DNA from 3 places in the Kitasatospora sp. NPDC091207 genome. Region 2 is predicted to be linked to each of the others. Evidence: riboswitches for the same ligand, from Rfam matches in the RefSeq annotation. Region 2 holds a riboswitch; each other region holds the start of a gene.
What was found. A riboswitch is a leader RNA that binds a small molecule or an ion and turns the genes downstream of it on or off. The one in region 2 is predicted to bind cyclic di-AMP.
Positions count from the first base shown of each region.

Region 1: it holds a riboswitch for cyclic di-AMP, as region 2 does, so the genes downstream of both, ACIQTO_RS30525 (transglycosylase family protein) here and ACIQTO_RS12875 (peptidoglycan DD-metalloendopeptidase family protein) in region 2, are expected to answer to the same signal.
Region 3: it holds a riboswitch for cyclic di-AMP, as region 2 does, so the genes downstream of both, ACIQTO_RS06670 (NlpC/P60 family protein) here and ACIQTO_RS12875 (peptidoglycan DD-metalloendopeptidase family protein) in region 2, are expected to answer to the same signal.

Region 1 is NZ_JBIVVS010000024.1:115,133-118,398, reverse strand. It holds gene ACIQTO_RS30530 (hypothetical protein) at 1-1,256, opposite strand, end outside; cyclic di-AMP (ydaO/yuaA leader) riboswitch at 1,649-1,809, shown strand; gene ACIQTO_RS30525 (transglycosylase family protein) at 1,796-3,115, shown strand.
Region 2 is NZ_JBIVVS010000005.1:295,989-299,254, reverse strand. It holds gene ACIQTO_RS12880 (MFS transporter) at 1-1,286, opposite strand, end outside; cyclic di-AMP (ydaO/yuaA leader) riboswitch at 1,600-1,760, shown strand; gene ACIQTO_RS12875 (peptidoglycan DD-metalloendopeptidase family protein) at 1,765-2,808, shown strand.
Region 3 is NZ_JBIVVS010000002.1:448,469-451,734, reverse strand. It holds gene ACIQTO_RS06680 (NYN domain-containing protein) at 1-219, shown strand, start outside; gene ACIQTO_RS06675 (NlpC/P60 family protein) at 432-1,475, shown strand; cyclic di-AMP (ydaO/yuaA leader) riboswitch at 1,803-1,957, shown strand; gene ACIQTO_RS06670 (NlpC/P60 family protein) at 1,968-3,131, shown strand.

The sequences.
Region 1 (3,266 bases), on a different contig from region 2:
GCGTCCTCCCAGGTGTCGTGGCTGATGCAGCCGCGGAAGGTGATGCCGTGGCTGGCGTGCGGGACGAAGGCGTGGCTCCCCGCGTCACGGACCACGACGCCCTCGACGACGGTGCCCCGGGTGGTGTCGCCGAGCATGTGGAAGTGCAGCCCGTAGCGGCCGAGCACCGGGGCGGTGACCGGCACGCTGCCGTCCGCGCCCTTCCAGGACTCCTCGGTGTCGGCGCGCGGGCCGACCCAGCGCAGCGCCGCGTGCCGCAGGTCGGCCCGGCGGCTGCTGGTGAGGTGGACGTGGGCGCGCCCCCCGGCGGTCCCCTCGACCCGCACGCTGCGGGTCAGGTTGAGTACCTCGGCGCCGACCGTGACGTCTCCTCCGGCGCCCACCCGGGGGTGCGGGTGCTTGAGCGGCGCCTCCAGGGTGACGGTGGATCCGCTGACGGACCGGACGACGGCCAGGTCGTAGCGGGCCGAGAAGCCGTCCTCGTCCGGCGGGCCGGTCGGGGTGACGGCCAGTTCGTCGCCGGGCAGCCAACCGGTGGGCGGCGCGGCCAGGCTGACGGTGGTGTCGCCGGCGGCGAGGGCCCGGTCCGCGCGCACCCAGGCGGTCTTGGCGGCGCCGTCCAGCCGCAGGTACCCGGCGCCGGTGACCCAGAGGCCGACGTCGGTGTCGACCACCTTCATGCCGTCACCCCGGAACCGCCGCTCGTCGACGGCGGGGAACCGCACGGTGTGCACGGCGGCGCCGTCGGGGGCGAGCGCGAGGGTGCCGCGGATCTCGACGTTGCCGGCCGCGGCCAGGGTGAGGCTGCGGTCGGCGGCGAAGGTGAGCGCGCCTCCGGACTCCACCAGCAGCGACCCGACAGTGGCGTCGGTGTCGAGCAGCACCCGGTCGGTGATCCGGACGGCGCTCTGCGGGCCGGGCGCCCGGCCGCCCCAGCCGGCCGGATCGGACCAGCGGCGGCCGCCCTGGTCGGGCGTGGGCGCGGGGCCGGGTGCGGCGGCGGGCGGCCCGGACGTGACGGTGCCCCCGGGGGTGCCCGCCGACGCGGCGTCGGGGCCCGCACCGGGCGTCCCCGGGGGCGAGGGAGGCGACGGAGCGTCGTGCAGGTGCCCGGCGGGCGGGCCGTCCGCCGCCGGGGCCGGGGCGGGGCCCTGGACGGCGGCCACGGGCTCGGCGCCGCCGTCCAGGGAGCGCCGCAGCGCCTCCTCGCCGCCGACCGCCGCGAACACCGTGCCGACGGCGAGCCAGCGCAGCATCGTCCGACGACGTACGGGAGTTCGGGGCTCTATGGGTGGGATGTCCGCTCTGCGGTGTTTTGCCCGGCGGTGCGCTCCACGTGCCCGCGTGGCCGGCCGACCGGCCCGCGGGTCCTCGTCCATGGCCATCGTTGCGTAGCCCTCCCCCCGGACGGCCGCGTCGGTCCTGACGTCCTGAAGCATAGGCAGTTGCCGTGACTCCGACGGGCGTTGCCCGAAATCGGTCATTTCTGATCATGGTGGACAGCCATTCACCACCCGTTTCACAAACCGTGACGAGCGTCACACATGTTTGCGGTTTGAACTTAAGTCTGCTTAACGTGCTCCCCGTTCGTGGCCACACGGACCCAGCCCACCCGCAACGCCGAGTCCTGCCGTCGGGTGCGCTGGCAGCGCAGAACGCACCACGGCAGGAGCGGGGGAACCACAGGTAAGTCGCCCGGGACCGGTCCGCGAACCGGTTCAGGGCTAGGGGTGAAGCCGCGTCCACAGCGCGGCCGGGCAACTCCAGCCCGAATCCGACAGCTCACCTCGCAGGCGTGGGAGAGGACCACGTCTTCATGCTGCCCACCAACGGCACCCGACTGTCCGGCCGCACCCGCCGCGCGATCGCCACCCTCGGCGTCGTCGGCATCGGCCTCACCGTCCCCTGCCTCACCTCCGGCACCGCCTCCGCCGCCTCGGTCGCCACCTGGGACAAGGTCGCCCAGTGCGAGAGCACCGGCAACTGGAGCATCAACACCGGCAACGGCTTCTACGGCGGCCTCCAGTTCACCAGCAGCACCTGGGCGGCGTTCGGCGGCACGGCCTACGCCGCCCGCGCCGACCTCGCCACCAAGGACCAGCAGATCGCGATCGCCGAGAAGGTGCTCGCCTCGCAGGGCCCCGGCGCCTGGCCGGTCTGCTCCGTCCAGGCCGGTCTCACCAAGGGCGGCACCCCGGCCGCCGTCGACACCGCCACCGCCACCAAGCCGGCCGCCCCGAAGGCCACCCCGGCCCCGGCGCAGACCCAGGCCCCCGCCGCCAAGCCGGCCGCGCCCGCGGCCGCCCCGAAGGCCACCCCGGCCCCGGCCGCCGGCGACTCCGCCCAGCAGTCGCAGGGCGGTCAGAACTGGCAGCAGTACCACCGCCAGGCCGCCGGTCAGGACGCCGGGACCAAGGCCGACGACTACACCGTGGTCGCGGGCGACTGGCTCTCCTCGATCGCCGACAAGAACAACATCCAGGGCGGCTGGGAGCGGCTGTACGACCTCAACCGCGGCTCCCTCACCGCCGGCCCGCACGTCATCTACCCGGGCCAGCACCTGAGCCTGGGCGACCGTGCCAAGGCGCAGGCCTCCGACGGATCCGGCCAGGGCTTCGACTGGTTCGACCGCTCCACGGGCAAGACCGGCCAGGCCGCCGGCTCCACCACGACCGCCGTCGAGCCGGCCGCGCAGACCGGGGCCAAGGCACCGGCCGCCCAGGCGCCGGCCGAGGCCCCGGCCCAGGCCGCCACCGGCAGCATGGCCGCCGCGGTCTCCTTCGCCCAGTCGAAGGTCGGCCAGGCCTACGTCTACGGGGGCACCGGCAACGGCGGCTGGGACTGCTCGGGCCTGACCCAGGCCGCGCTGCGCGCCGCGGGCATCTCCGTCCCGCGGGTCGCCGCCGACCAGGCCGCCGCCAGCACCCACGTCTCGCTGGACGCCCTCAAGCCGGGCGACCTGCTGTTCTGGTCCAACAACGGCCAGGACTCGGGCGTCTACCACGTCGCGATCTACATCGGCGACGGCACGTACGTCGAGGCCGCCAACCCGAGCTCGGGCGTGCGGACCCAGACCGTCGCCAACTGGGCCCCGGACTTCGCCGGCCGGGTCTGATCCCTCGCGCGCGGCCGCCCCGGCCCGCGCGAACCCGCCGAGGCCCCCGGGGAGAGTCTGGTCGCTCCTCCCCGGGGGCCTCGGCGCGCCCGTCCGCGGGCCGGGCCTGGTCGAACCGCGGTCCGACGGGCATGCTGCTGCTCCGCACCCG
Region 2 (3,266 bases):
TACGCGTCGCCGCTGAGCCCGGCCAGCGCGGGCAGGGCCGCCACCGCGAGCAGACCGGCCGCGCGGGCGGCGGCGTTGTTGACGCCGCTGGCGATCCCGGCGTGCCGGACCTCCACCGCCGCCAGCACCGTCGCGGTCAGCGGCGCCACCAGTAGGACCATCCCGCAGCCCATCACGGTGACGGCCGGCAGCACGTCCGTCCAGTACGAGGCGTCCGGGCCGATCCGCAGCATGAGCAGCACGCCCGTCGCGCAGATCAGCGGCCCCACGGTGAGCGGCAGTCGCGGGCCGATCCGCTTGCCGAGCCGGCCGGCCCGGGCGGACAGCGCGAGCATCAGGACGGTGATCGGCACCAGGGCCAGCCCGGAGACCAGCGGGGAGAACCCGGAGACGATCTGCAACTGCACGACCAGCAGGAAGAACACGCCGCTGAAGGCCGCGTAGACGCAGAGGGTGACCAGGTTCACCGCGGTGAACAGCCGGGAGGAGAAGAGGCCGAGTGGCAGCATCGGCTCCGGGACACGGCGCTCGACCACGACGAAGGCCGTGCCCAGCAGCAGCCCCGCCGCGCCGGCCAGCCAGACCTCCGGCGAGAGCCCGCCGCCCGCGGCCGTCAGGGCATAGGTGACCGAGCCCAGGGCCAGCGCGGCCAGTGCCGCGCCGAGGGCGTCGAACCGGCCGGTCGCGCTCTCGTCCCGGCTCTCCGGGACGTGCCGGGAAGCCACCGCGATCACCAGGACGGCGAGCGGGACGTTCAGCAGGAAGATCCACCGCCAGCCGGGGCCGTCCACCAGCCAGCCGCCGAGGAACGGGCCGATCGCGGCGGACACCCCGCCCAGACCGGACCAGAGGCCGACCGCCGCCGACCGGTCGTCCGGGTGGAAGACGGCCTGGAGCATCGCCAGTGAGCCGGGGGTGAGCAGTGCCCCGCCGATGCCCTGCACCGCGCGGGCGGCGATCAGCACCTCGATGGTGGGCGCCGCGGCGCACGCCGCCGAGGCGGCGGCGAACCAGAGCACACCGATCAGGAAGACGCGGCGCCGTCCGTAGCGGTCGCCGAGGGCGCCGCCGAGCAGGATGAGGCCGGCCAGGGTGAGCAGATAGGCGTTGAGCGTCCACTGCAGGGCGGCGAGCGGGGCGCCGAGATCGGTGCCGATCCGGGGCAGGGCGACGTTCACCACGGTGCCGTCGAGCATCGCCATGCTGGAGCCGAGCACCGTCGCCAGGAGGACCCAGCGGCCCTGCGCGGTGCCCAGGCGCAGGGTGCCGGCCTCGGAGGGGGTCATCACCGCCCGATCGTGCGCCCCGGGAGACGACGTGACAAGGCTCACCGGGGGTGTGTCGGCAGATGGCTTTCCGTAGGTGATCGCATGCGGACGGACATCGAAATCGGCGGAGCGTCGCGGATCAGTGGCACGCGGTGAATCGATTGTGCACATACTGTGCAGCCGATCATTCGGAGTGTCACGATCTTTCCGGCATTGGTTGTCGATTCAAGAGATCGACATTGCTTCACCCGGGTGGATGGGCTTTAGTTCAGCGACCGCCCGGCATTGGCCCGGGTGGCCACCGGGTGGAACGCCTAGTCCTGCCGCTGCCCGGTGGTACGAACCGAACTCTGTACGGCAGGAGCGGGGGACCCAAAGGTAAGTCGCCGGACCGGAATTCACGGTCCGGCTTGGGGTGAAGCCGCGCTATGCGGCCGGGCAACTCCAGCCCGAACCCGACAGCTCACCTCGCAGGCGTCGGAGAGGACAGTTCCCCATGCCCGCACAGGCTCGTCGTATCGCCCTGCCCCGCGCCGCCCGCATCGGCATCGCCACCGCCGTGACCGGCGCCGCCTTCGCCCTTCCGCTGGTGACCACCATCAGCGCCCAGGCCCACACCGCCCCGGCCGCGAAGCCCGCGCAGACCAGCACCTGGACCGGCGCCACCAGCGTCGACGCCACGCCGGCCGCCGCTGCCCAGGCCGCCGCTCCGGCCGCCGCCGAGGCCGCCAAGCCCGCCGCCGCTCCGGCCGAGGAGACCTACAAGGTCGCCGGCGGGGACACCCTGTCGAAGATCGCCGACGCCAAGCAGGTCGAGGGCGGCTGGCAGGCGCTGTACGACCACAACCGCTCGGTCGTCGGCGCCAACCCGAACCTCATCTTCCCGGGTCAGCAGCTCGCGCTCGGCGCCAAGGCCGCCGCGGCCCCGGCCGCCCCCGCCGCCAAGCCCGCCGCCCCCGCCGCCAAGCCGCAGGCCTCGCAGGACTCGGTGCAGCCGGCCGCCAAGGCCGCCGCGCCGAAGCCGGTCCAGGCCGCCAAGCCCGCGCAGGCCCCGGCCACCAAGCCGGCCGCCCCCGCCGCGAAGCCGGCCGCGCCGGCCGCCACCCAGGCCCCGGCCGCCGTGGCCGCCACCTCCGGCTACGTCGCCCCCGTCGCCAACCCGAAGCTCGGCACCGCCTACGGCGTGGCCGGCTCGATGTGGTCCTCCGGCCACCACACCGGTGCCGACTTCGTCGCCTCCACCGGCACCCCGCTGCGCGCCATCGCGGCCGGCACCGTGGTCAAGGCCGGCAACGGCGGCGCCTACGGCAACGAGGTCGAGATCAAGCTCGCCGACGGGAAGTACGCCCAGTACGCGCACCTGTCCTCGATCGGCGTGAAGATCGGTCAGACCGTCACCGCCGGCCAGCAGATCGGCCTCTCCGGCGCGACCGGCAACGTGACCGGCCCGCACCTGCACTTCGAGGTCCGCACCGGCTCGGAGTACGGCTCGGACATCGACCCGATCGCCTACCTGCGGGCGCACGGCGTCTCCATCTGACCTGAGGTCGGACCACCGCTGGGTGCGGGGCGAACGACCTCCCGGGATGGTCATGTCGGGTGACCGCTCGACCGGGTGATCGCCGCACCATCAGTGGATCATGGGCGCGGGACACGCCCAGGCCGGCCCGGCTCACGAATTTCCTTCGTGAGCCGGGCCGGCCATTGCGCGTTTCCGCCACCGGATATCGGGTGCCGGTTCTGATGTCCGTTCACCCCCCCTGTCGCGATGGGTTTTCTTGGGGCGGCCGCGTTGGCCCTCCAGGGCTTTTCGGGGTCAGCGGACGGCTGTCCGGGCCGGAGGCCGGATGGGATCGGACGGAATGTGACCGGACCGCCGGAAATGCGGTTGGCCCGCCCGGAATGCGGTCGGCCCGCCCGGAATCGGACGGGCCGTCACCCTGTGGTCGGTGGGTACCGGGTGGGGCGTTCGGTGTCGCTCCGTCCGGTGTCGATCCG
Region 3 (3,266 bases), on a different contig from region 2:
GTGCCGGTGATCATGGCGCCGCCGCGCGGGGTCCGGGTGCGGTTCAGCCGGACCGGTGAGACGGCGGACGAGCTGATCCGCCGGCTGGTGCGGGCCGAGCCGCAGGGGCGGCCGGTGGTGGTGGTCTCCGCCGACCGGGAGGTCGCGGAGGGCGTGCGGAAGGCCGGTGCGCGCCCCGTGGCTTCCGTGCTGCTGCTGAACCGGTTGGCCCGGCCCTGACCTCGACCGGGCGCTGGCCAGGCCGGAGTGACGCCTGGTCAGCGCCCGGTTTGCGGGGTTGTGAGGATCCGGTGAAGTCATGGCCGCGGGCGGAGGTTCACGCCATTGGGGGAGTGGCGCAAAGCGTGGATCTTCACTAGGGTCTGGCGTCAAACCTATTTTCCGGATTCTCACCCAATCGGGTGAGTCCGTTGGAAGAAGGAGCCGGTCCCTTGGCCACCCACCGCCGTCCCAAGCAGCCGAGCCGCGCGCGGGTCTCCGTGCTCACCGCTGCCGCGGCGACCGCGGTCGCCCTCTCCGCCCAGGTCGCCGCGCACGCCGCGCCGAGTCCGTCCCCCAAGAAGGAGGACGTGAAGGCGCAGATCGACCAGCTGCAGGAGGAGGCCGAGCAGGCCACCGAGAAGTACAACGGCGCCAAGGAGCGGGCCGACCAGCTGCGCAAGCAGTCGGACCAGCTCCAGGACCAGGTGGCCCGCGGCCAGGACCAGATGACCCAGCTCCAGGCCGGGCTGGCCGAGGTGGCGGGTGCGCAGTACCGCACCGGCGGCATCGACCCGTCCGTCCAGCTGATGCTCTCCTCCGACCCGTCCGGCTACCTGGACAAGGCGTCCAGCGTCCAGCAGGCCAGTTCCAGCCAGGCCGACGCGCTCAAGGGCCTGCAGGACCAGCAGCGCCGGCTGGACCAGCAGAAGGCGGAGGCGGCCGCGATCCTGGCCTCCCTGGACAACACCACCAAGGACCTGAACCAGTCCAAGGCGGAGGTCAACAAGAAGCTCAAGGAGGCTCAGGACCTCCTGAACTCGCTGAGCGCGGCGGACCGGGCGGCGCTGAAGGCCGCCCAGCAGCAGGCGGACCGGGCCTCGCGCGGCAGCGAGCGGGCCGATCTGGGCAGCCTGCCGCAGGCCAGCGGCATGGCCGGGTCGGCCGTGTCCAACGCGATGAGCAAGCAGGGCTCGCCGTACCAGTGGAGTTCCGTCGGGCCGAACACCTTCGACTGCTCGGGCCTGATGGTCTGGTCGTACGCCAAGGCCGGTGTCACGCTGCCGCGCACCTCGCAGGCGCAGGCCAACTACGGCTCCCGGGTCCCCTCGCTCGCCGAGGCCCAGCCGGGCGACCTCATCATCTACCGCGACGACCGCAGCCACGTCGGGATGTACATCGGCAACGGCATGGTGGTGCACGCGCCGCACACCGGTGACGTCGTGAAGGTGATGAAGGCCGACGCGATGAAGATCAACACCATTCGCCGGGTCTGACGGACCGGCACGACACGCCCACGGGCCGGGACACGGCCCTGTGATCCACGCCACCTCCTGATCGGGGGTGGCGTCGGCATTCACGGCGGCATGGTGACAAACGATCAGCTCCGTGTGGGCTGGTGATCACACTCGGTCATATTCACAAGTGAACTTGGATATTCTTCCGGCATTTTTCTGACAAGGATTTGAACGGATCACGGTTCTGTTACTAGGGTCGTGCCTCGAACCACCGCACAGTCGATCACCCAGCCAGGGTGGCGGCGGGGGTTTACCGCCGAGTTCGTGAAGCAGCGGGGCAGGTCGTCTGCCCGACGGGGAGCCCAGTAGTCGGGGGTGCTGTGGAGCGGAGCCGGGGAACCATGTTCCTCCGGGGTGAATCGGCGCCAGGTCGACCGCGAGAGCGGCCGGTGAGGCGTCGTAGGGCACGCTTCCGGCCCGAACCCGTCAGCTCACCCGGTAGGCGGACGTAGGAAGAAGGAGTCCGCCTTCGTGGCGTCCCATCGTCGTCCCAAGCCCGCCGGCCGCGCCCGGGTCTCGATCCTGACCGGTGTCGCCGCTGCGGCGGTCGCCCTCTCCGCGCAGTCCGGCGCCCACGCCGACCCGACGCCGACCAAGGACCAGGTCAAGGAGCAGGTCGACCAGCTCAACGAGCAGGCCGAGCAGGCCACCGAGAAGCTCAACGGTGCCCAGGCCAAGCAGCAGGAGCTGCAGAAGCAGGTCGGTGAGCTGCAGGACAAGGTGGCCCGCCAGCAGGCCTCGGTGACCGAGGCCCAGGGTGGCCTCGCCGAGATCGCCGGCGAGCAGTACCGCAACGGCGGCATATCGCCGACCGTCCAGCTGATGCTCTCGTCCAGCCCGGACAGCTTCCTCACCCAGGCCGGTGCGATCAACCAGGCCGGCAGCACCCAGTCCAATGTCCTGAAGGACCTTCAGGAGCAGCAGCGCAGGCTCGACCAGGACCGCAACGAGGCCCAGGGCAAGCTCGCCGAGCTCGAGGCCACCACCCAGCAGCTGAAGGCCTCCAAGGAGGAGGTCCAGGGCAAGCTGGCCAAGGCCCAGGACCTGCTCAACACGCTGACCGAGCAGGAGCGCCAGGCGCTGCGCGCGGCCGAGGAGAAGGCCGCCGCCGAGGCGAAGGTCAAGGCGGACGCCGCCAAGGCCGAGGCCAAGGCCAAGGCGGACGCCGACCGGGCCTCCCGCGACAACAGCCGGGACAACCTGGCCGGCTCGTCCTCGGCGGCCGCCAAGCCCGCCGCCGCCTCGTCCGCCGCCGCCGCGCCGTCCGCGCCCGCGGCTAATGGCTCGCGCGCCGCCGCCGCGATCGCCGCGGCCGAGAGCAAGCTGGGCGCGCCGTACGTCTACGGCGCCTCCGGCCCGGGCTCGTTCGACTGCTCCGGCCTCACCAGCTGGGCCTACGCCCAGGCCGACGTGTCGCTGCCGCGCACCTCGCAGGCCCAGGCCACGGTCGGCACCAACGTCGGCACCAACATCGCCAACGCCCAGCCCGGTGACCTGATCATCTACCGCGCGGACCGCAGCCACGTCGCCATCTACGTCGGTGGCGGCCAGGTCATCCACGCGCCGAAGCCCGGTGCGAACGTCCGGTACGAGACCGCCAGCATGCTGCCGATCTCGGCCATCGTGCGCGTCTGATCCGACGTCCGCCGCCGCAGGCCCGGTCTCCCCTCGCGGGAGGCCGGGCCTGCGGCTTTTGCGGCGGACCGGTCTGGTGTCCGATTGCGGGTCAAATATTCGGGTTGGGAGGGGTTTGGACTCGCTCGCCCGGAC